DNA from 2 places in the Bacillus sp. JZ34 genome. Region 2 is predicted to be linked to the other one. Evidence: riboswitches for the same ligand, from Rfam matches in the RefSeq annotation. Region 2 holds a riboswitch; the other holds the start of a gene.
What was found. A riboswitch is a leader RNA that binds a small molecule or an ion and turns the genes downstream of it on or off. The one in region 2 is predicted to bind cyclic di-AMP.
Positions count from the first base shown of each region.

Region 1: it holds a riboswitch for cyclic di-AMP, as region 2 does, so the genes downstream of both, kdpF (K(+)-transporting ATPase subunit F) here and M1D90_RS19450 (dicarboxylate/amino acid:cation symporter) in region 2, are expected to answer to the same signal.

Region 1 is NZ_CP096403.1:1,456,303-1,467,760, forward strand. It holds gene M1D90_RS07350 (winged helix-turn-helix transcriptional regulator) at 7-384, opposite strand; gene M1D90_RS07355 (MFS transporter) at 542-1,762, shown strand; gene M1D90_RS07360 (aldo/keto reductase) at 1,793-2,638, shown strand; cyclic di-AMP (ydaO/yuaA leader) riboswitch at 2,891-3,033, shown strand; gene kdpF (K(+)-transporting ATPase subunit F) at 3,288-3,335, shown strand; gene kdpA (potassium-transporting ATPase subunit KdpA) at 3,361-5,034, shown strand; gene kdpB (potassium-transporting ATPase subunit KdpB) at 5,048-7,120, shown strand; gene kdpC (potassium-transporting ATPase subunit KdpC) at 7,133-7,693, shown strand; gene kdpDN (KdpD-like non-kinase potassium sensor) at 7,763-8,911, shown strand; gene M1D90_RS07390 (methylated-DNA--[protein]-cysteine S-methyltransferase) at 8,884-9,453, opposite strand; gene M1D90_RS07395 (bifunctional transcriptional activator/DNA repair enzyme AdaA) at 9,458-10,018, opposite strand; gene catA (type A chloramphenicol O-acetyltransferase) at 10,236-10,886, shown strand; gene M1D90_RS07405 (YrhK family protein) at 10,969-11,229, opposite strand; gene M1D90_RS07410 (hypothetical protein) at 11,350-11,458, shown strand, end outside.
Region 2 is NZ_CP096403.1:3,813,739-3,825,196, forward strand. It holds gene M1D90_RS19430 (acyl-CoA dehydrogenase family protein) at 1-1,100, opposite strand, end outside; gene M1D90_RS19435 (hypothetical protein) at 1,225-1,563, opposite strand; gene M1D90_RS19440 (ABC transporter permease) at 1,685-2,452, opposite strand; gene M1D90_RS19445 (ABC transporter ATP-binding protein) at 2,445-3,371, opposite strand; gene M1D90_RS19450 (dicarboxylate/amino acid:cation symporter) at 3,441-4,685, opposite strand; cyclic di-AMP (ydaO/yuaA leader) riboswitch at 4,760-4,901, opposite strand; gene M1D90_RS19455 (AI-2E family transporter) at 4,973-6,013, opposite strand; gene gsiB (glucose starvation-inducible protein GsiB) at 6,403-6,843, opposite strand; gene M1D90_RS19465 (YdbC family protein) at 6,945-7,298, opposite strand; partial or broken gene M1D90_RS19470 (cupin domain-containing protein) at 7,305-7,634, opposite strand; gene M1D90_RS19475 (Na+/H+ antiporter NhaC family protein) at 7,763-9,052, shown strand; gene M1D90_RS19480 (EcsC family protein) at 9,095-9,916, opposite strand; gene M1D90_RS19485 (DUF2188 domain-containing protein) at 10,035-10,481, shown strand; gene M1D90_RS19490 (macrolide family glycosyltransferase) at 10,478-11,458, opposite strand, start outside.

The sequences.
Region 1 (11,458 bases), 2.0 Mb from region 2:
TATTTATTATGTTTCCTTTAATTGTTCATTCAGCACGCTGTCCTCCAAAACGGCAAATTTGTCTCCATACACTTTCGTAATATGTGTTTCTCCCCAGGCGCACAATGAATCCAATATGTCTTTAAGCGTCCATCCGTATTCGCTGAGTTCGTATTCGACCTTCGGCGGCACCTGCTGGTACACGAGCCGATTGATGACGCCGTCCTCCTCCAGTTCGCGCAGCTGCTGGGTCAGCATTTTCTGCGTAATGTTCGGCATCAGCCGCTTCAGCTCGCTCGTGCGTTTTTTGCCGTGCGTCAAATGGCACAAAATCACACATTTCCATTTACCTCCAATTACTTCAAGTGTAGCTTCGACAGATATATTGTACTTTTTCGGCTTCATGTTCTCCTCCAAACCATAGGAACCGAAAAGTACCTATCTAACTTTTTGGTTCCTATCGCACTTAAAAGTGCGTACTTTTTTTTATAGATGATATGTACCATAATATCATTTGCCGGCAGACATTTGCTATACATTAAAAACGAAAGGGGGAAAAAGAATGACTTCTGTTCATGATAAAAAACGCAGTACATTAGCGCTTTTAGCCTTGGCGGCCAGCGCATTTGCCATCGGAACAACCGAATTCATCAGCGTGGGGCTTCTGCCTTTAATTGCTGATGACATGAACATTTCAGTGACGACCGCGGGGCTGACTGTATCGTTATACGCTTTGGGCGTGACAGTCGGCGCACCCGTATTGACGTCTGTCACATCGAGTATGCCGAGAAAAGCGCTGTTGCTTGTGATTATGATTATTTTTATGATCGGAAACGGGCTTGCGGCATGTGCCGGAAGCATCGGTGTTTTATTAACCGCCCGCGTGATTTCCGCGTTTTCTCATGGCGTATTTATGTCAATCGGTTCAACGATTGCGGCAAGCCTGGTCCCGGCGGATAAAAGAGCCGGAGCGATATCAATTATGTTTACCGGTCTGACGATTGCGATGATTACCGGAGTTCCCATCGGCACGTTCCTCGGTCAGCTGTTCGGCTGGCGGATTGCTTTTGCGGCGATCGTCGCTATCGGCGCACTGGCGTTTATCGCCAACAGCTTTCTTGTTCCGGCCGATTTGCCGAAAGGCGTCCGAACGTCTTTCAAGAGCCAATTGAAACTTGTAACCAATGGCCGTCTGCTGCTTTTATTCATCATTACGGCGCTTGGTTATGGAGGAACATTTGTTGTCTTTACGTATTTATCCCCGCTGCTTCAGCATGTGACAGGTTTTAAACAGGAAGCTGTTGCCGTCATTTTGCTTGCTTACGGCATTGCCGTCGCGCTCGGAAATATCATCGGAGGTAAAGCGGCCAACCAAAAACCGCTTACTGCATTATTCTATATGTTCATCGCCCAAGCGGTTGTGCTTCTCATCTTAACGGCGGCTGCTCCTTATCAGGCAGCGGGCTTTATCGTCATCATGCTGATGGGATTTTTAGCATTTATGAATGTCCCCGGGCTCCAGTCCTATGTGGTAATTCTGGCTGAACGGTTTGTTCCGGGGGCGGTAGATGTCGCATCAGCTGTCAATATCGCTGCATTCAACGCCGGGATCGCGATCGGATCTTATACAGGAGGCGCCATCACACAGTCGATCGGTTTGATTCACACTCCATGGGCCGGAGCTTTGATGGTGCTCGGCGCCGTCGCGCTGACGGGCTGGAGCAGGGCGCTGGAACGAAATGACCAAAAACAAAATCAAGCTTTAAAGAAAAACTGCGCATGATGTATACAAAAATATGAGGAGGCCAATTAGATGACGGTAAAAAATCTGCAAGATCGAATCACATTGAATAACGGGACGGACATGCCCTGGTTTGGACTAGGCGTGTTTAAAGTAGAGGAAGGGCCCGAACTGGTGCAAGCCGTAAAAACGGCAATCAAGCACGGCTACCGCAGTATCGATACGGCAGCCATCTACGGAAATGAAGAAGGGGTTGGCCAAGGAATTCGCGAAGGGTTGAAAGAAGCCGGAATTTCTAGAGAAGACTTGTTTGTAACGTCAAAGGTCTGGAATGACGATTTAGGCTATGACGAAACGATTGCAGCCTACGAAGCGAGTCTCGAAAAGCTCGGGCTCGATTACCTGGATTTATACCTGATCCACTGGCCTGTTGAAGGGCGCTATAAAGCGGCGTGGAAAGCCCTTGAAACTCTTTATGAACAAGGGCGCGTAAAAGCAATCGGCGTCAGCAATTTTCACGTTCACCATCTGGAAGACTTGCTGAAAGATGCCGCCGTCAAACCGGTGATCGACCAGGTCGAGTATCACCCGCGGCTCACGCAGAAAGAGCTGCAAGCGTTTTGCCGTTCGCACAGCATCCAGCTTCAAGCATGGTCGCCGCTGATGCAAGGCCAATTGCTCAGCCACCCGCTGCTGAAAGATATCGCGGACAAGCACGGCAAGACACCTGCTCAAGTCATTTTACGCTGGGATTTGCAAAACGGAGTCATCACCATTCCAAAGTCGACAAAAGCGGAGCGAATTGCCCAAAACGCGGACGTATTTGATTTTGAACTGACCCTCGAGGAAATGAAGCAAATTGACGGGCTGAATGAAAACACCCGTGTCGGTCCTGATCCTGATAACTTTGACTTTTAACAAAAAACGGCCCCGTTCGAATTTCCGAGCGGGGCTTCGACACATTTTTTATCCGCCGTTTTTCACAGGTAAAAGCCATAACATGAAAGAGAAAACGAGATATTAAGAGAAAATAGAAGGTAATAAGTCATAAACTGTGTAAAAAAGGTTATAAAATTGATAAACGAGGAAATTTGATCATTTATGAAACTTTACACGATGATTGAACGGGCGTAATATAAATCTCATCAAAAAACTGAATAAAATTTCCAATTAACGTAACCGCTGAATTCCAATTGGAAGCGGGGGAACCAATTTTTTGTGGCGCTGCCACTTGGGGTGAATCCTTTTCAAGGTAAGGTGACTCTTTGCACCTGAATCCGACAGCTAACCTCGCAAGCGTTTAAAGAGAACCAAAAAACGTGCATAAAGCACGGTTTCTTAACTGTGCCCAAAAAAGCCGTAAGAGGTTTGTTCTCTTGCGGCTTTTTTTCGTGCAAAAAACATGAAAGGAGGTGAGCGGAGTGCTGGATATCGTGATGCTGGCCATTGTCGCATTTTTAGCGGGGATGATGTTTCTGTTGCTGAGATGGGTGGGGAAAACCGCTGATCAATCATAAATGTGAAAGGAGTGATTGCCATGGCGCTATTGGCAGCGGGAGCAGCCGCCATGTTTGTCTATTTGACTTATGCTTTATTGAATCCTGAGAAATTTTAATTGTACACAAATTGGGGGTATTGAAATGACGTCGCTCATATCCATCTGTTTTATCCTGCTTGCCGCATTGCTGGCAGCCAAACCAATGGGGCTTTACATAGCGAAGGTATTTGACGGCGCCCCGTCCAAAATCGACCGGTTTTTCCTTCCGGCGGAACGCTTGCTGCTGGAGCTGGGCGGAGTAAAAGGAGAAAACCAATCGTGGAAGAAATACGCCGCCGCGCTGGTTCTCACGAATACGGCGATGATTTTCATCGTTTATCTCGTTTTTCGTCTGCAGGGTGTACTGCCTTTAAATCCTGAAAAGGTCGCGGGAATGGAACCCACACTGGCTTTTAATACGGCAGTCAGTTTTATGACGAATACAAATTTGCAGCATTACAGCGGCGAAAGCGGTCTGTCCATGCTTTCGCAGATGATTGCGATCACCTTTTTAATGTTTGCCGCTCCCGCTACGGCGCTGGCAGCCGCGGTTGCGATGATTCGGGGGCTCGCCGGGAAACCGTTCGGCAACTTTTTTGTCGATTTGGTCCGTTCGATCACGCGGATTTTACTGCCGATCACAGTTGTGGTGTCGCTTGTTTTCGTCGCCCTAGGCGTACCGCAGACGCTTGACGGTTCCGTGACAGCCCATACGGTGAGCGGAGGTGAGCAGTCCATTGTTCGGGGGCCGGTGGCGTCCTTTTTATCCATCAAAGAGCTGGGGAACAACGGCGGGGGGTATTTTGGCGTCAACTCTTCTCATCCATTTGAAAATCCGAATGGATGGAGCAATGCGATTCAAATTTTATTAATGCTCTTGATTACCATCTCACTGCCGTTTACGTATGGGAAAATGGTTGGGAATCTGAAGCAAGGCCGCATTCTTTTTGTATCCGCAGGTCTTTTGTTTTTGCTTTCAGCCGGGGCAGCTTTCATGGCGGAATCGCAAGGCAATCCCGTCATCAATCAGCTCGGAATCGAGCACACAGAAGGCAGCATGGAAGGTAAGGAAGTGCGGTTTGGAACATTGAATTCAGCTTTTTATGCGATGGTTACCACCGCGAGCGAGACAGGAGCTGTCAATACGATGCACGACACGCTCACGCCACTAACGGGTCTTTTGGCATTGCTTAATATGATGCTGAACACGGTGTTTGGCGGAATAGGCGCCGGATTGATGAACATGCTTCTATACGCGATGGTTGCGGTTTTTCTGTCGGGCTTAATGGTCGGAAGAACGCCTGAGTTTTTAGGCAAAAAAATTGAAGGAAAAGAAATGAAGCTTTTAGCCGTTACTCTGCTGATTCATCCTTTGTTAATCTTAGGGGCGTCAGCGCTTGCCGTCATGACGCAAGCGGGTCAGGCTGCAATTTCAAATCCCGGATTTCACGGGATCAGCCAGATTTTATACGAATATACGTCTTCAGCCGCGAATAACGGTTCAGGATTTGAAGGGCTCGGAGACGCGTCGCCTTTTTGGAATATAACAACGGGAATTGTGATGTTTATCGGCCGTTATTTCTCAATTGTCACACTGCTCGCAGTTGCGGGGTCACTTTTGAAAAAGCAAACCGTTCCGGAAACAATCGGAACATTTCGCACCGATTCAAGCCTGTTCAGCGGGATTTTTATCGCTTCGATCCTGATCGTCGGGGCTTTAACATTCTTTCCGGTGCTTGTGTTGGGACCGGCCGCAGAATATTTAACATTACGATAAGGGGGCTTTACTCATGAACGATTTGCATCATTCCAGTCAACAGGCCACACCGGATGCCGTTCACACAACAAAGCAAACGATGAACGACACGATCATCAAAGATGCGGTCAAACATGCCTTTTTAAAATTAGATCCGCGAACTATAATCAAAAATCCGATTATGTTTGTCGTAGAAGTCGGATTTTTCATAACGGTTCTGCTTTCCGTGTTTCCCCGGTTTTTCGGCAGTACGGCGGCTCCCTGGTTCAATCCGGCGGTTTCTTTCATTTTGCTGATCACCGTGTTATTCGCGAATTTCGCCGAAGCGCTGGCTGAAGGAAGAGGAAAGGCGCAGGCCGATTCTTTAAAACAGACGAAAAAAGGGGTTTCGGCCAATAAAGTAATGGATGACCGCATTGAGAAGGTAGCGTCTGCCGAGCTTAGAAAGGGGGACATCGTCATCGTCTCCCAGGGAGAAATGATACCTGGCGACGGTGAAGTCATCGCGGGTCTCGCATCAGTAGACGAATCGGCCATCACGGGAGAGTCTGCTCCGGTCATAAAGGAAGCAGGCGGTGATTTCAGCTCTGTTACGGGAGGCACCCGGGTCGTCAGCGATTCGATTAAAGTCAAGATCACGAGTGATCCGGGTGAAACGTTCCTCGATCAGATGATCGCTTTAGTCGAAGGGGCTGAAAGGCAAAAAACGCCGAATGAAATCGCGTTGAATACGGTTTTAACGAGCTTAACGCTGATTTTTCTGATCGTTGTTGCGACACTCCCGTTTTTTACGTCCTATCTCGGTTTTCAAATTGATCCCGCCGTCTTGATTGCCCTGCTTGTCTGTCTTATACCGACGACGATCGGCGGGCTCCTGTCAGCCATCGGGATTGCGGGAATGGATCGCGTGACCCGCTTCAACGTTCTGGCGATGTCGGGGAAAGCTGTCGAGGCTGCGGGCGACATTAACACGATTGTTCTTGATAAAACAGGGACGATCACTTTTGGAAACCGGATGGCCGGGGAATTTGTTCCTGTCGGAGATGAATCGCTTCAAACCGTTGGTGAATATGCGGCGCTTGGCTCCATCCATGACGAAACACCGGAAGGACGCTCAGTCATCGAACTCGCTGATAAACTCTCGATTCATTATGACTCGTCCGTTGCTGAAGCAGGAGAACCGATTGAATTCAAGGCGGAAACGAGAATGAGCGGCGTGAACCTGCCCGACGGAAGGCACATTCGCAAAGGCGCTGTCGATGCCGTGAAAAAGTGGGTGATCAACAATGGCGGAACGATACCTTCGAATCTCGATCTGGAAAGCGAACGGATTTCGAAAGAAGGCGGAACACCGCTGGCTGTAGCGGCAGACGGAACAATCTTCGGTTTGATCTATTTAAAAGACACCGTTAAACCGGGCATGAAAGAGCGCTTTGCCGAGCTTCGCAAAATGGGGATCAAAACGGTGATGTGCACAGGCGACAATCCGTTAACGGCCGCTACGATCGCAAGGGAAGCGGGCGTTGATGACTTTATTGCCGAAAGCAAGCCCGAAGACAAGATTAATGTGATCAAGCGCGAACAATCTGAAGGAAAGCTTGTCGCCATGACGGGCGACGGAACCAATGACGCGCCCGCACTTGCGCAGGCTGATGTCGGGCTTGCCATGAACAGCGGCACAACAGCTGCCAAGGAAGCAGCGAATATGGTGGACCTTGATTCGAATCCGACAAAAATCATTGAAGTCGTCTCGATCGGAAAGCAGCTGCTTATGACGCGCGGCGCCTTGACTACGTTCAGCATCGCAAACGATATCGCCAAATATTTTGCCATCATCCCGGCGATGTTTATGCTGGCGATTCCCGAGATGAACGCGCTGAACATCATGAGGCTTGGTTCGCCGATTTCAGCAATCTTATCTGCGCTGATATTTAACGCGCTGATCATCCCGCTTCTTGTGCCTTTAGCCATGAAAGGAATTGCTTATAAACCGATGAGCTCAAATGCTTTGCTGGCCCGCAATTTATTGATCTATGGCCTCGGCGGCGTCATCGTCCCTTTCATCGGAATCAAGCTGATCGATATGCTGCTTCAGATTATGTTGTAAGGAGGAATCGTCATGAAAGAAATCGGAGTAATCTTCAGAATCAGCCTGCTGTTAATGCTGGTTTGCGGGCTTGGATATCCGCTCGCGCTGACAGGGATTTCACAGGCTGCCATGCCTGGAAAGTCAAATGGAAGTCTTGTGTATGACCGGCAGGGGAATGTGATCGGCTCTGAACTCATTGGCCAGCGGTTTAGAGACCCGCGGCTCTTTCAAGGAAGGGAATCCAGCATCAAGTATGATGCCGCAGGATCTGGATCGCCAAACGAAGCGCCGTCAAATCCCGATTTGCTGAAACGGATGAAAGCATCGATTGAAAAGTGGAAGGAGGAAAACCCTGATGTTCCTATCAGTAAACTGCCGGTCGATTTAGTCACGAACTCCGCTTCGGGATTAGACCCTGATATCAGTCCCGACGGGGCGATGGCGCAAATTCCGAGAATCAGCCGTCTGACAGGACTGCCGGAGAAAGAGCTTGTGCAGCTTGTTCATCAGCATACCAAAAGCGACTTCTTAAGTGAACCGCGCGTCAACGTGCTACTTCTCAATATCGATTTAAAAGAAAAACTGAAGTAGAATGCTGCCCGGTGTCTGATCATACGACACCGGGAAAAACAAACTTGATAAGAAAACGGAGATGCTGCAATGCGGACAAAAAACACCCGTGATTATCGAAGGAAGACGCCGGGAGAACTGCTGGCCGAAATTGAACAGCTGAAAAGAGGGCATTGGACCATTTATATCGGTTCTGCGCCGGGAGTCGGAAAAACGTATCGGATGCTCCAGGAAGCGCACGATTTAAAGCGTGAAGGGATCGATGCCGTGATCGGCCTTGTCGAAACGCATCATCGAAAAGACACGGCCGCACTCGTCAAAGGTTTAGAAGTCATTCCAAAACGAAACATTTCATATAAAGGGATAACGATGGGAGAAATGGATGTCGATGCGATTATTAACCGGAAGCCAGACCTTGTGCTTGTCGATGAACTGGCTCACACCAATGTGCCAGGTTCGAAAAATGAAAAGCGGTACATGGACGTTGAAGATATTTTACAGGAAGGCATCAACGTGCTGTCCGCCGTCAATATCCAGCATATCGAAAGCGTCCATGATATCGTTCAACACGTCACCGGGGTGAAAGTGAGAGAACGGATCCCGGACCGCGTATTGGAATTGGCGAATGAAGTCATCTTGATTGACGTCACTCCGGAAACATTGCAAAAGCGGCTTCAGGAAGGAAAGGTATATGAAAAACATAAGATTCAACAGGCTTTAACCCATTTTTTTACGAAAAATAATTTAGCTGCGTTGAGAGAGCTCGCCTTGCGAGAAGTTGCAGATGATGTGGATGATCGTCTGGAGCGGACGAACGGCAGCCTCCGGCCGAGGGGAACGAATGAAAAGATTTTGGTGTGCGTCCAGCACGGAAAAAATGCCGAAAAACTGATTCGGCGCGGGTGGAGAATCGCAAGCCGCCTGAAGGCCGATCTGCTCGTTTTAAACGTGTCGCGCACGTCAAAGGAGCAGCTGGCCCCGACAGAACGGGATAAAATCGGGCAATGGGAGACGCTCTGTGCACAATTCGGCGCCGAATTCATTTTTAAACACTCAAACAAAAGGCGCATTTCTGAAACGATCACTGATACAGCGAAACAGCACGGCATTACACAAATCGTGCTCGGCCAATCCGCCCGATCGCGATGGGAAGAAATCAGAAAAGGCTCGATTGTCAACAGCATTATGAGGCATACAGACGGAATCGACCTTCACATTGTCTCGGATGAGAAAGCTTGAGATCGGGATGCCGTTGTTAAAGGATGTTCAGCGGCGCCTGCGGCCTCCAGTATCAGCAGTTCTTTTTTCATCTCCAATCCGCCCCGGTATCCCGTGAGCTGTCCGTTTTTGCCGATAACCCGATGGCACGGCACTACCATTAACAGCGGATTTGCGCCGATCGCCGTACCTACGGCCCGGACAGCGTTCCGCTTTTGTATATGCCCGGCGATATCGGAATAGGAACGCGTGCTGCCGAAAGGAATTTCGGAGAGCGCCTGCCACACGGCTAGCTGAAAAGGCGTTCCGGCAAGGTCGACAGGAAAGCTGAAATGAGTCCGCTTGCCATCTAAATACGCCTGAATCTGCTCGGCGTATTCTGCCAATCCTTTGTCATCCCGAATGAAAACTGGCTGTGCGTACCTTTTTTCAGCCCAAGCGGCCAGCTCCCCGAATCCTTGATTCCATGCCCCTGTAAAACAGAGCCCGCGGGCAGTCGCCGCAATGTGAATCTGCGAGCGGCGGCAAGTCAGCGTACGCCAGTATACGATTTGATCTTCCATATGTTTACCTCCGTTTCATTTGCCGGTATGACGTCGGTGATTGCCCTGTTTTCTTTTTAAACAAAGCGGCAAAATAATCCGCATTCCCGATGCCTACCATTGAGGCGATTTCTGCAATCGTTCGTTCAGAATGGGCAAGCAAATCGAATGCTTTCTCAATCCTTTTCTGCAGGATGTATTCTGCCGGCGAGGCGCCTTTGATTCGTTTAAACGTCCGCTGCAGATGAAAAGGGCTGATATGGCACCTGTCTGCCAAAGCTTGCAGAGACAGCGGATCGCGATAAGATTCCTCGATGATTTGCACCGCCCGCTGTGCCAGCTCTTCATCCGGCAGCAGCATCCCGGCCGGATTGCAGCGTTTGCAGGGGCGGTACCCTTCTGATAAAGCATCTTTTGCATTGAAAAAGATTTGCACATTTTCGATTTGAGGAACTCTCGATTTGCAGGAAGGGCGGCAAAATATCCCGGTCGTTTTGACCGCGTAATAAAAAACTCCGTCATAGGCGGAATCGTTTTCCGTAATCGCCCGCCACCTTTCAGGCGTCAATCGTGATTTGCTGTTCATATCTTCACCCCGATCTATGTCAGTATAACCTAAATGATAGCCGGAGGTGGAGAGGCGGAGAATGGCACAGCAAGAAGACAAAGAAGAGGAGGGACGGTTGCCTGCGTCTCCGAAACGCGCTACAATTCATTTACAATACAGGATGAGGTGAGAATATTGCCGAAATCAGAGAAGCAGGCCTCCTAAAATAAAAAAGCTATATTTTAGGAGGTAAAACATGAATTTTCAAACAATCGATCTCGACACTTGGTATAGAAAATCTTATTTTGACCATTACATGAAGGAAGCGAAATGTTCTTTCAGTATAACGGCAAACGTCAATGTGACCAATTTGTTTGCCGTGCTCAAGAAAAAGAAGATCAAGCTGTACCCGGTTTTTATTTATATCGTATCAAGGGCCATTCATTCGCGTCCCGAGTTTAGAACAACTTTTAACGACAAAGGACAGCTGGGATATTGGGAACAAATGCACCCGTGCTATACGATTTTTCATCAGGACGACCAAACGTTTTCCGCCCTCTGGACAGAATACTCAGATGATTTCTCGCGGTTTTATCGTCAATATCTTCAGGATGCCGAGCGCTTTGGAGACAAAAAGGGCTTGTGGGCTAAGCCGGACATCCCGCCCAATGCGTTTTCAGTTTCTTCTATTCCATGGGTGCGCTTTACAAACTTTAATTTAAACCTAGATAACAGCGAACACTTGCTGCCGATTATTACAAACGGGAAATACTTTTCAGAAGGCGGTGAAACATTTTTGCCGGTTTCCCTGCAAGTACACCATGCAGTGTGTGACGGCTATCATGCCGGCGCTTTTATGAACGAGTTGGAACGGCTTGCCGCCGATTGTGAGGAGTGGCTTATGTGACAGAGGAAAGGCCGATAGGATTCGGCCTTTTTTATATGCACTTCTTAGCGGGTCTCCTGCCATCTCTCCCTGCTGTTTAAATTTACTCACGGGATTTGGAACGCCGGCTCTCAACAAACTTCCGGTAATGAAAATCATGAACCAAACGGATCGTCGGCCTGATTAACAGCTGAAAGCTGCCGATCACAAACATCCATATTCCCGCCGGCTTCAGTTCCTCGAAGAAAAAACAGAAGCTCCCGACAAGGAATAAAAGACCGATAAGAAAATCGTTTAATGTATGAAGAACTTTGTATCTTTTTTTGAAAAAGAGTTCGTATCGATCATTAAGGTTTTGCGGCATTGCTTGATCCCTCCAGTCCTTTTATTACCCTGCCGGAAGCAGGAGTGAAACGTCGGTATGCATAGGATTTATGAATAAGGAATAATATATGGGGACATCGACCATCGAGGAGTGAAAAATATGCGGCTATTCATATGTGCATTGTGCCTGTTCGGCATGATTGTTCCGACAATTGAAACAAAAGCGCTGACGTTTGAAGAATTGCCGGTTAAACAGGCTTCAAAACAAT
Region 2 (11,458 bases):
ATCGGCGGATTGTGGAGGCCCGCCCGGACATCGCGATAGAATCTTTGGAGCGGGTTCGTTCTCGCCAGACTCTTCGCTCCGACGACTCTCATCGCCCTGTCTACGACAGCAATGGCCGTATTCGTTACTGTATGTTTAACCGCTCCAAGCTCACCTGTTAAAAAGGCGCGGCGCTCCGGGTCATCATAAAGCTCTGCGACATGATACATAAAGTGGCGGGCTTTCATGAGTTCCAAATCGATTTCGCCGATATGGCGCTGAACAGCAGGCACTTCCTTAATCGGACCTTTCAAGCTGTTCGGCTGATAGTCTTTTGCAAATTGGACGGCATAATCTCTCGCTGCTTGTGCGATACCTAGATAAACAGCCGGTATATGAAGCAGCCAGCCGTTGACTTTATCCGTTCTTTTACCTGCCAACAGCTCGACAAGCATGGATTCGTCGAGACGGACATCGGTCAGCACCAGATCGTGGCTTCCCGTACCCCTCATCGCCGCCATATCCCACGTTTCTTCTATTGCCAAGCCTTCCGCATCTTTATGGATCAAGAAAACGCCGATCGTTTGCTTCTCTTCAATCCAAGCGGTGACAAGAAAGTAGTCGAGAACCGGAGACATCGTTGTAAATGTTTTACGTCCGTTTACAATCCATCCGCCGTTCTTTTTGACCGCATGGGTTCCGGGGCGTCCTCCTCTTGTTGGGCTTCCCGTCTGCGCTTCACTTGCAGCTCTGTTGATCAGCGCACCCTTTAATGCTTCATGTGAAATCGATGAAAACACATGCCGGTCCCAGCTGTTTCCTTCCGCCAGTTCTCCCATCACGCTCAAGTGCCAGCCGATGCTGAGAGCTGTCGGTCCGTCTCCTTTGGCAAGCCGTTCCTGAAACAAAAGCATATCGTAGAGTGAAATGCCTTCTCCCCCGTATTCTTTTCCGACCGTCAGCGCTGTGTAGCCTGAATCCCGCAGCTTTTGAATATGTTCTGCGGGAAATTGGGCATGTTCGTCATAATACGCTGCTGTTTTCTCAAATTCATCCGCCAGTTTCCCGATTTTACCGAGCCATTCCTGCTGCCTTTCCGTTTTCACAAATATTGAACACACACCGGCATCCTCCTGACCAAATTCCGATAGATTTAATAAGTATTATAGTTCGTTCACGGCTTGTTGTGCAAATGATACCCTTGGCAAAACAAAAAAGCGCACCTTCAGCGAGGTGCGCTTTTGACTAAACGGCTTGACCGCCGCGACGGTCAACCTTCATACCGAGATAAATCAGCATGTAGGTTAAGTAGCCCATCGTGATCGTGAGACCGCCGAAGAAGAAATCGGAAAAAAGCGGTTCTTCATATGCGGCGATTCCGGCCAGCACGACCCAGCTTCCATAAAGATACGCCATAAAGAAGCGGACGCCGTTTTTCAATTTATATAACAGAAACAAACCTGCGAGCGAAAAGAGCCCGAGCGCAAGTCTAAAATAGACAAGATGATCGAAATTAAAGGCAAAAGAAACAAATGAAAATGACAACAGCAATACAATCGGCAATGCCGTAATAAATTTTTTCATGGATGTCTCATCCCCCATTCCCTTATCCCAAAATTATAATTTAGAATAGGAAATTCACACGGTAATTACGACATATTTCACAAAAATGTCATCCCTTTTGTCACACTTTAGACAAAATATTTTATACTTTCATATCGCGTTTACAAAAGGCCCACCACGCCGTTCCGAGAAAAAACACGAGATGGAGAAAGACGATGACGAGTGAAAACAAAGGCGTCATCCCGCTAAAAAGCGGCTTGGCCTCACCGGCGTATTGCGTTAAATCAGTATTAGCGAACAACAAAAATTTACCGAGCGGTTTTTCCAAATAAGACATGATCGTCACAAGCATTTTGGCGCCGTACAGCACGACGATCGACACCATGATGCTGAGCGCGCTGCTTTTAAACAATGCAGAGCATAAAAACGCAAAGGAAACCATCATCCATACTTCAAACCACTGCGTACCGATCATTGTCACCGTATTGATAAAGAGCGGCTCCGCTTTTTCGTCGAGCTTCACGCCGAAAAAGAGCAGACCGAACAATAAAGAAAATCCGTAGTAAATGATAAAGAGCCAAATGCTTGCGAGCACGCTCGTCACGTATTTTGAAACAAGAATTTTTTCTCTTCTGACAGGACGGATCAGCAAAAATTTGATCGTCTTTTTATCATATTCAAAGGATATAATTGAAGCCGCCACCACAATCGAAAGCCCCTGCAAGAGGATATTCAGGTTTGGGGTGAATGAAAAATAGCCGATAAAATGATCCTCTGTCCCGGCGCTCATCAGGATTCTTTTCGTTATGAGCGCGAGGAGAAATTGAAAGACCGCGATCAGCGCCAGCGATACAAATGTTACTTTTCGCTTCAGCAATTTAACATGCTCGTTTTGAATCAGTTTAAACATCAGTATTCCTCTCTTCCGTTCCATTCGTCCGCGCCATATATTCATCCTCAAGAGACTGCTTAAACGGAGCGATCGAATAGACGTCAATCTCATTGGCGACAAGCTGTTGATTTAAAGCAGGAATTTGCGCTTTCGCCACCTTTACGGCGAGGAGACCTTTTTCGGCGTGGGCTTCGTATCCCTGGTCTTTCAGCCACTGAAGCGCTTTGTCATAGGGCTGTACCTCCAGCATCGCCTTTTCCTGCTTTTCATCCGCATCATTGAGGACGACGGTTGATTTGATTTTCCCTTGTTGAAGGATGACGACCCGATCGCACAAATCTTCCACTTCCTTCAGCAAGTGGGTCGCAAACAGGATCGCCGTTCCTTCTTCTTCGGCAAGCTCACGCAAGTGTTCGCGGAAATCTTTCATTCCCGCCGGGTCCAATCCGTTTGTCGGCTCATCCAAAATCAGCAGCTTCGGCCGGTGAAGAATCGCCTGGGCAATACCGAGGCGCTGTTTCATTCCGAGCGAGTATGTTTTGACCTTGTCTTCTGCGGCATCTTCTAGCCCGACCCTGCTGATCACTTCCGCCAGTCTATCCCGACCGATTCCAGCGTGCATATTTGCATAGTGTTTCAGATTTTCATAGCCTGTCAGATACGGATAAAATTCAGGATTTTCAACGATGGCTCCGACCGACCGGATCGCTTTTTCAAATTGGCGGTCAATCGGAAAGCCGTTTATGACAATTGATCCGCTCTTCATTTTAATTAACCCGGTAATCAATTTGATGAGGGTCGTTTTTCCTGATCCGTTCGGACCAAGCAGGCCGATGATCTCCCCTTCATCCGCCGTTAAGCGGATATCCTTCAATATCGTTTTGCCGTCTATGATTTTATCAACATTTTCTATATGTAAAACAGGCTGCTTTGTCATAGCCCCCTCCTCTTTCCCAAAAAAATAAACAGTGCCGAAAAGGCACTGTTTGATTATATCATTTTTGAGTTACACGGACACTTCACTATGAGGGGCTTCGATTTTGCCGTGTTTCTTTTCCGTTTCGGTGACGATGACTGCGCATGCTGCATCACCTGTTGTATTGACAGCCGTACGAATCATGTCTAGAAGTCGGTCAATTCCCAATATTAGCGCAATTCCTTCAACTGGAAGGCCAACTGTTTGAAGAACCATGGCGAGCATAATCAGTCCGACACCCGGAACACCCGCTGTTCCAATGCTGGCAAGCACTGCGGTGAGAACAACCATCAACAGCTGTGTCAGTGACAGGTCATTGCCGTACACCTGAGCGATAAAGACCGTCGCTACCCCTTGCATAATCGCCGTGCCATCCATGTTGATCGTAGCTCCAAGCGGCTGAACAAAGCTTGAGATCGGCTCTGGCACTTTCAGCTTTCTTTGAGCGACATCCATCGAAACCGGAAGCGTCGCGTTGCTGCTTGACGTACTGAAGGCAACAAGCATAACCTCTGAAAAATCTTTAAAGAATGTGAACGGGTTCCGCTTTGCCAAAAACGCAATCGCTGAGCCGTATGTGACGATGGTGTGGATGAACAGCGCCAGAATGACGACGATCATATAAAGCCCCATTGCTTTAATGGCGTCCCATCCTTGACTTCCGATTGCCCCGGCAATCAAGCCGAACGTACCGTACGGTGCGAACTTCATGACGAGATTGACGAGATACATCATTAGATCGTTACCTTGTTCAACCACTTTGAGAAGAGCGTCCGCTTTTTTGCCGAGCATCGTAATTCCGAGACCGACCAAAATGGAGAAAGCAATGATTTGCAGCATATTTCCTTCAGCCATTGCCTGAACCGGGTTTGTCGGAATGATATTCAAAAGCGTTTCGGCAATGCTCGGCGCCTTCTCAGCTGAATATTCCGCTGCGCTTGTATCATACGTTCCGATGGTTCCCGGTTTGATGACCAACGCTAAAATAAGTCCGATAATAATAGCAATTGCCGTTGTAACTAAAAAGAAAGAAATCGTTTTGGCACCGATTCTGCCCAGTTTCTTTGGATCTCCAAGTCCTGCTACCCCTAAAGTGAGAGAAAAGAAAACAATCGGTACAACGAGCATTTTAATTAAGTTGAGGAAGATCGTGCCGAGCGGCCCGAATAAAAATGTATTAAGCTTGCTAAATACATCCGGCGAAGTGACGTTCAGTATAATACCGACGGCTGCACCGAGTAATAGAGCGATAATAATTTTTGTTGCTAACTTCATATAACATATCTCCCCTTTCCAAAAAAAGCCCATGAGAGATCTCCCATGGGCTTTTACCATTAAAATTGGTTCCACATGACTCTCTTCACGTTGATGAGGTTAGCTGACGGGTTCGGACGAAGAGATGTCCGTCTTTCAGTTCGCACGGGAACAGAAAAATTCACCCCAAATGATCGGGTCCCCCACTCCTACTAAAGGATTAAACGTGTGGCGCTATTTCGTTATATAACAGTTATACCTGAAAATTCGAAATATGTAAACCAAATTTTCTGATTTACAAATATATGCTATTTTCGGGTGCCCGCTGTTCGGCTTTTCTCTTGACTTGTGACATCAAGGATATCAAGCAGGAAAACAAATATCGGAATACCGATAATTAAACCCCAAATCCCTATGAAATGTTCAGAAAAAATCAGCACGATAAACGTGAAGAAAATCGGCAGCTCCGTCTTGGCGGACATCAGTTTCGGATTGAGGAAATAGGCTTCTATCGCATGGACGATCATGATGACCAATACCAGTGATACGATATAAGCGATTCCGCCGATACTGTAGGCGATAATGCTTAACGGAATAAGGGAGAGCACAACGCCTGCGACCGGAACCAGCCCGAGGAAAAACACCATGACGGCAAGGCCGAATAGCTGAGGAAAACCCATAATCGCGAGGGCAATGGTCGTCAATGCGCAATTGATGGAGGCGATAATAAACTGAGCCTCAAGCACCTTTCCGAACGTTCTCGTGAATTTTTTACCAAAGTAAGCAATTTCCTCGTAGAAAATGGCTATTTTGCTCGTCTTAAATTTATCCATTAAGCTCAAGACCTTGTCTTTTTCGATCAATAAGAACATGCTGAGAACCAATGACATAACCACCTGCAGGCCAAACGCGCTAATATCTGTGATATATGTATAGATAAAGTTAAGACCTTTTTCCAAATAGGATGTCAAATTGATATCGCCGAACATACCGGTGATCATATCGAGAAAAGGAATGCTGTCAGGGTGAGAAGCAATATACTTTCCTTGTTTGATCAGCTGCTGAATCTGGGTGACGATCACGGGGTAATAGACCACACCGCCGATCGAAAGCGCGATGGCAAGAGCCGCATACAAACAGGAAATAATCAGTCTCTGGCTGACTTTAATAAAGCGGTTTAAAAAACCGCGGATCACATTTTCCAGACGGTTCATCAAAAACGTAAAGATAAATGTGAGCAATATGAGATTCATCATGCTGCGGAACAGATATAAAACTCCCGCCAATACAACAAAAACTGAAAAACGCCTGACCCCAGGATGCTGAAAAAATTTAATCAACGCTGCCATTCGGTACACTCCCACCAGTACTTTAGTCCTTAACTTTTAGCATTCAAACTTTTATAATTACAATTTGATGCATCATCTGTAAATTATATAACAAAACAGACCGGAAATCTCTTCAGAAGATCAATAATTAATAATATTTTAATATGAGCGCTCGTGCGGTAGCGGCAGGCATCTTCCATAAAAAAGGAGGGGCTGATGTTCAGCCCCTCCAGATTATTGACAAAATCCTTTCAGCGTGACCCTCAACCCTTGCAGTCTAGGAAGGCCGAGCATTGGGGCGGAGCGAATGTTGCAATTCGTGAGCACCGACGCGCAGGCCTGACAACGAATGCGAGGGTTTGTCGACACGCTGAGAGGGACTGTTTGTCAGCCCCTCTCTTCACCGTACATTAACCGCTTCTTCTTTGGCGTCCGCCTTTTTCACCGTTTTCTTGATAGAACTCCTTGTCATGGTTTCGGCTTGTGGCTTCTCCGCCTTTTTGACCGATCTCCTGGTAGAATTCTTTGTCATGGTTTTTGCTTGTGGCTTCTCCGCCCTTTTCACCGATTTCCTGGTAGAATTCTTTGTCATGATTACGGCTTGTGGCTTCTCCGCCTTTTTCACCGATTTCCTGGTAGAATTCTTTGTCATGATTACGGCTTGTGGCTTCCCCGCCTTTTTCGCCGATTTCCTGGTAGAATTCTTTGTCATGATTTTTGCTTGTGGCTTCTCCGCCTTTTTGACCGATCTCTTGGTAGAATTCTTTATCATGGTTTTGGCTTGTTTTTTCTCCGCCTTTTCTGCCTGCTTCTTCCCTGCTCATTTTGTTGTTGTCATTATTGTTTGCCATTTTCGATTCCTCCTTTTGAAGTGTTATGGTTTTTACATTCCACATTTCAAAAAGCGTAAACACAAATAGCACATTCACGAAAGAGTCCGGGAATCATGCAATCATCCGCTGCCTTTTACCGTCCATTCCGGTACCGGAGCCGGCGTATTGTTCTGCAGCGTCTTAGATATCTCGGCAGGCTCTTCAAACAGGGTAATGTTGATGGATTCGAACGTACCTTTCTGATTCGTTCTTTCATATATTGCATCATGATGATCGGCCATAAAGTTCAAATAATCGCGCTTTGATTTCCAAAGCACCAGGACAAGGGCTTCCGGCCCGTTTTCTGTTTCCATCCATCCGCCCCACTGTCTGATGAATCCGCTGACGTTTTGCAGCGGAGCCCATTTGGCCTGCGCCTCGCTGAATGCATGAAGCTGTTGTCCGGCTGGTTTGCACCGTATCAGCTTCAGCACATTCCCTTCCGCGAACGGGACGGTTTCCGCATTAGTTTTTTCTATACAAAGGTTAACCGACCTTACATCAGCGCGCGTCCGGTGAATGACGCCTTTCGGAATCAGCAGGGAATCGTTCGCTTTCAGGACTTCTGTGGGACGGTCCTGAAAGTCGATCAACAGCTCTCCTTCCAAAACAATAAACAGCTCATCTGAGCCGGGATGGAAATGCCATACGTATTCGCCCTCCAAAACAGCAATTCGCATACAATGGTCGTTCACTTCCGAAACGGAAAAATTGGCATGCTTTTCTGTGACTTCCTTTGTCAATTCAAGAAGACTCGTTTTGCGATCCATCAGCTTCACTCCTCTTTCATTTGATTTTCTCCCGAACTTATTTTACCATTTGACTTTTGAGCGTTCGCCTTTTAAAGTGTTGGATATTGGTGAAAAAACGGTTTGAACCTATAGAAGAGGTGTACATCATGCAAAATCAAAACGGAAAAGCTTCAGGGCTTTTGCCGCTGTTTTTATTTGTTTGTTTATTCGTTGGATCAGGCTTGATCACAGGCGATTTTTACAGCCTGCCAATCGTGGCCGCGGCGCTTGCGGCATCGGTTGTCTCACTGGCGATGAACCGTAAGGAGAAGCTCAGCCAAAAGACGGAGTGGTTTGCGAAAGGCGCCGGACACCCCGATATTATGATCATGGTGATGATCTTTATTTTGGCCGGCGCGTTTTCATCAGCCGCAAAGGCGATGGGGGCCGTTGAATCAACCGTTAATCTTGCGCTTTCGTTTGTACCGGGGCAGTTTATGGTTGCCGGTTTATTTATCATCGCTGCGTTTATCTCTGTGTCGATGGGCACGTCAACCGGAACGATTGCTGCGCTCGCTCCGATCGCAGCAGGGATCAGCGCCGAAATCGGCGTTCCGGCGGCCTATTCGGTTGCTGCGGTTGTGGGGGGCGCGATGTTCGGTGATAACTTATCATTTATTTCCGATACGACCATTGCCGCTGTCCGCACACAAAAGACGAAAATGTCGGACAAGTTTAAAACGAATTTCCTGATCGTCCTGCCTGCCGCGGTTGCCACGGTCATCCTGCTGATGGTGTTTTCAGCCGGAGGGCATCCTGCCGCACAAGCCGGGACTTACAGCTGGGTAAAGGTGCTGCCGTATCTCGGTGTTCTGATATTCGCCCTTCTCGGATTTAATGTTATGGCCGTTATTTTCGGCGGCATCGTGTTAGCCGGAGTAATCGGTATTTCCGACGGCAGCCTGACGCTTCATACGTATTTAACCGCGATCACCGAAGGCATCGGCGGGATGTCCGAACTAATCATTTTATCGCTTCTGATTGGCGGAATGGCAGAAATGATGAAGCGAAACGGCGGGATCGCATTTCTCCTTCAATTTGTATCACGGAGAATCCGTTCAAAAAAAGGAGCGGAAGCGGGCATTGCCGGCCTTGTCAGCGCGGCAAACCTGGCGACGGCCAACAATACGATTGCCATTATTACAGCGGGGCCGCTGGCAAAAGATTTATCCGACCGGTACGGAATCGACAATAGGAAATCGGCGAGCATCCTCGATATCTTTTCCTGTGTGGTACAAGGATTGATTCCTTACGGCGCGCAAATGCTGTCAGCTGCACAAATCGTGAAAATATCGCCTGTCAGCATTCTTCCTTATTCTTTTTATCCGATTTTGATCGGCGTCTGCGGCATATGCGCGATTATCTTCAGACTGCCTCGCTTTACGGAAAAAGCGTAACTCCATGAAAAAGGCTGCCGTTATCAAACGGCAGCCTTTTTATCACTCTGTATCTGCGGCGTCCAGCTCCGCAAGCCTTTCCATGATCCTCCGCTTTTTATACATCATCATCCCTGTTTCGGCAACGCCGTTCACCATTGAACGGTTTGAGATTGCGCCAAAGAGGATGCCTGCGACGGGCACCATTTGAAACAGCTTTTTCCATCCGAAAGAATCGCGGTATGTATAAACAACCTCCCGCCAGCCTTGAATTTGCGAAATCATATTTTCCCGTGAGCCTGACTGTAGATGGTATCGGCTGAGTTCCTGAATGATCGCCCTTTTCCCGACAATATCAGCAGCGCTGAGCTGCAGGCATTTAATAATGAACATCCGCTCCGTTTTTTCTTTAGGATCGTAGCCGTAAGACACCGCGATGTCCTGTAATGTCTTCAATGAAAGGCCGAGGATGGCGGGAATATCGACGGCAAGCGTGAATAAGCCGCCGACACCTGTTGTCGCTCCTTGGACAGCCGCGGTATTCGCCCTGTTTTTTCCGAGGTTTTCACACATTTGATCCATCACTTCCAAAGGAGCCCTTTGAATATCTTCGACCGTTTCGATCGTTTCATCCGGCAGCTTTTTTTGAAACTGGCGGATCAGATGTTTTTCGGACGTCAAATATTGGCCGCCGTTTTGAATAAAGCCGCCGATTTCGTCGAGCAAGAGACCGATTTTATCTTGAATGAATGCCGGTGTAAGCTTGTCCAGAACCTTGAACGGCAGCCGCCCGATCCTTTCCCAAAACCACGCTTTCTGCTGTTCTTTTTCCCATTTTTCAATTTTTTTCAGTTCGTTTTCCAAATCTGTTTTATCGTTGCGCACAGAAGGTTCGCCCTCTCAATCGTGTTTTTTTATAGTATACAATGATTCACTTTATGAATCCGTGTTTTTTGATCGGCAGCCGGAGGGTAAACCTTTATGTAAAAGGAGGAATGATCAAATGCCATGGTCAATGGAAGACTATCCCGCTTCATTGAAACATTTGGACAAACCGGTAAAAAAGAAAGCCATTGAAATTGCGAATGCAATGGTAGACGAAGGATACGACGAAAGCCGGGCGATTCCGATCGCGACGAGTCAGGCGAAGGAATGGGCGGATAACAGGAGCAAAAGCGAACTCAAATCCTATGCGGAGGAAGCTGATGAAACGGTACGCGGTGACAGCGGTTCGAGCAGCAGGCCGGAGCTTGCGGAAAAGTGCGAGCATGTCATTAAACACGAAAAAGGCTGGGCAGTCAAAGCCGAAGACGCCAAGCGGGCCAGCGAAGTAAAGGATACAAAAGCAGAAGCCGTCGAACGGGCGAAAGAAATCGCCGAAAACAAAGGCACTGCCGTCATCGTCCATAAAAAAGACGGCAGTGTGGAGCGGAAGATCAGGATGAATTAACGGGGCGCTCCGTTTTTGGAGCGTCTTACTTTTTTCCCCGCCAACTCCAATACAGCATCAGCTGCTTTTTGATAGCCCCCGGCATCGCGGAGCGAGCGGCCGATTTTGGCGGCTCCGTCTTTATAGGAGCGGTTTTCAAGCATATCTTTAATCGTTTTTTGTAAAACAGCCGGAGAAAGTTCATTTTTATCAAGCTTGATCCCGGCCCCTGTCCGTTCCACCTGAGCTGCGACGAAAAACTGGTCAGCACCCATCGGAATGACGATGAGCGGCGTATCAAAATACAGGCCTTCATTTGTACTGTTCATGCCGCCGTGGGTGACAAATACATCGGCTTTTTTCAAAACCTCCAATTGCGGGATATACGGCCTCACGATAAAATGATCCGGTATGGTGCCGAGATCCGCGGGGTCCGTTGATTTCCCAACAGCCATAACCACCTTGCCGTCAAAGTCTTTCAACGCTTCGATACACATATGATACAGCTCTTTTTGCTGATTAAAGATCGTGCCCATCGAGATCACGATGACGGTTTCCCCCTCCAGCTCAGCGAACGGGAAGCTGCCTGGATCCTGTCTGCTCGTAATCGACGGCCCGACAAACAAATAGTCATTTCCAAATCGCTCGGCATGAGGCTGAAACTCCCTGGAGGTAAAGACAATCGTAATGTCCCCCGGACAGGAGAATATGTCAAACGGCTTGTCGAGACTGACGGGGTACCGCTCACTTAATTCGCCAAGGGATTGCTTCAATTTTTCAAAATACGGCGAGCTTTCAAGGTCGCCTTGCAGGGTAAACGTTTTTGCGAACGTCTCGTCCATTGCAAATGTCGTACATAACGAAACACTCGGCAGCCCAAGCATTTCAGCAATGATTTTCCCCGCCAAAAAGTGATGGTCATATATCACATAATCATAAGACTCGTCCCTGACTTCCTGGCAGATGAGCTGAACGATCTCATCGACTTTACCTGACAT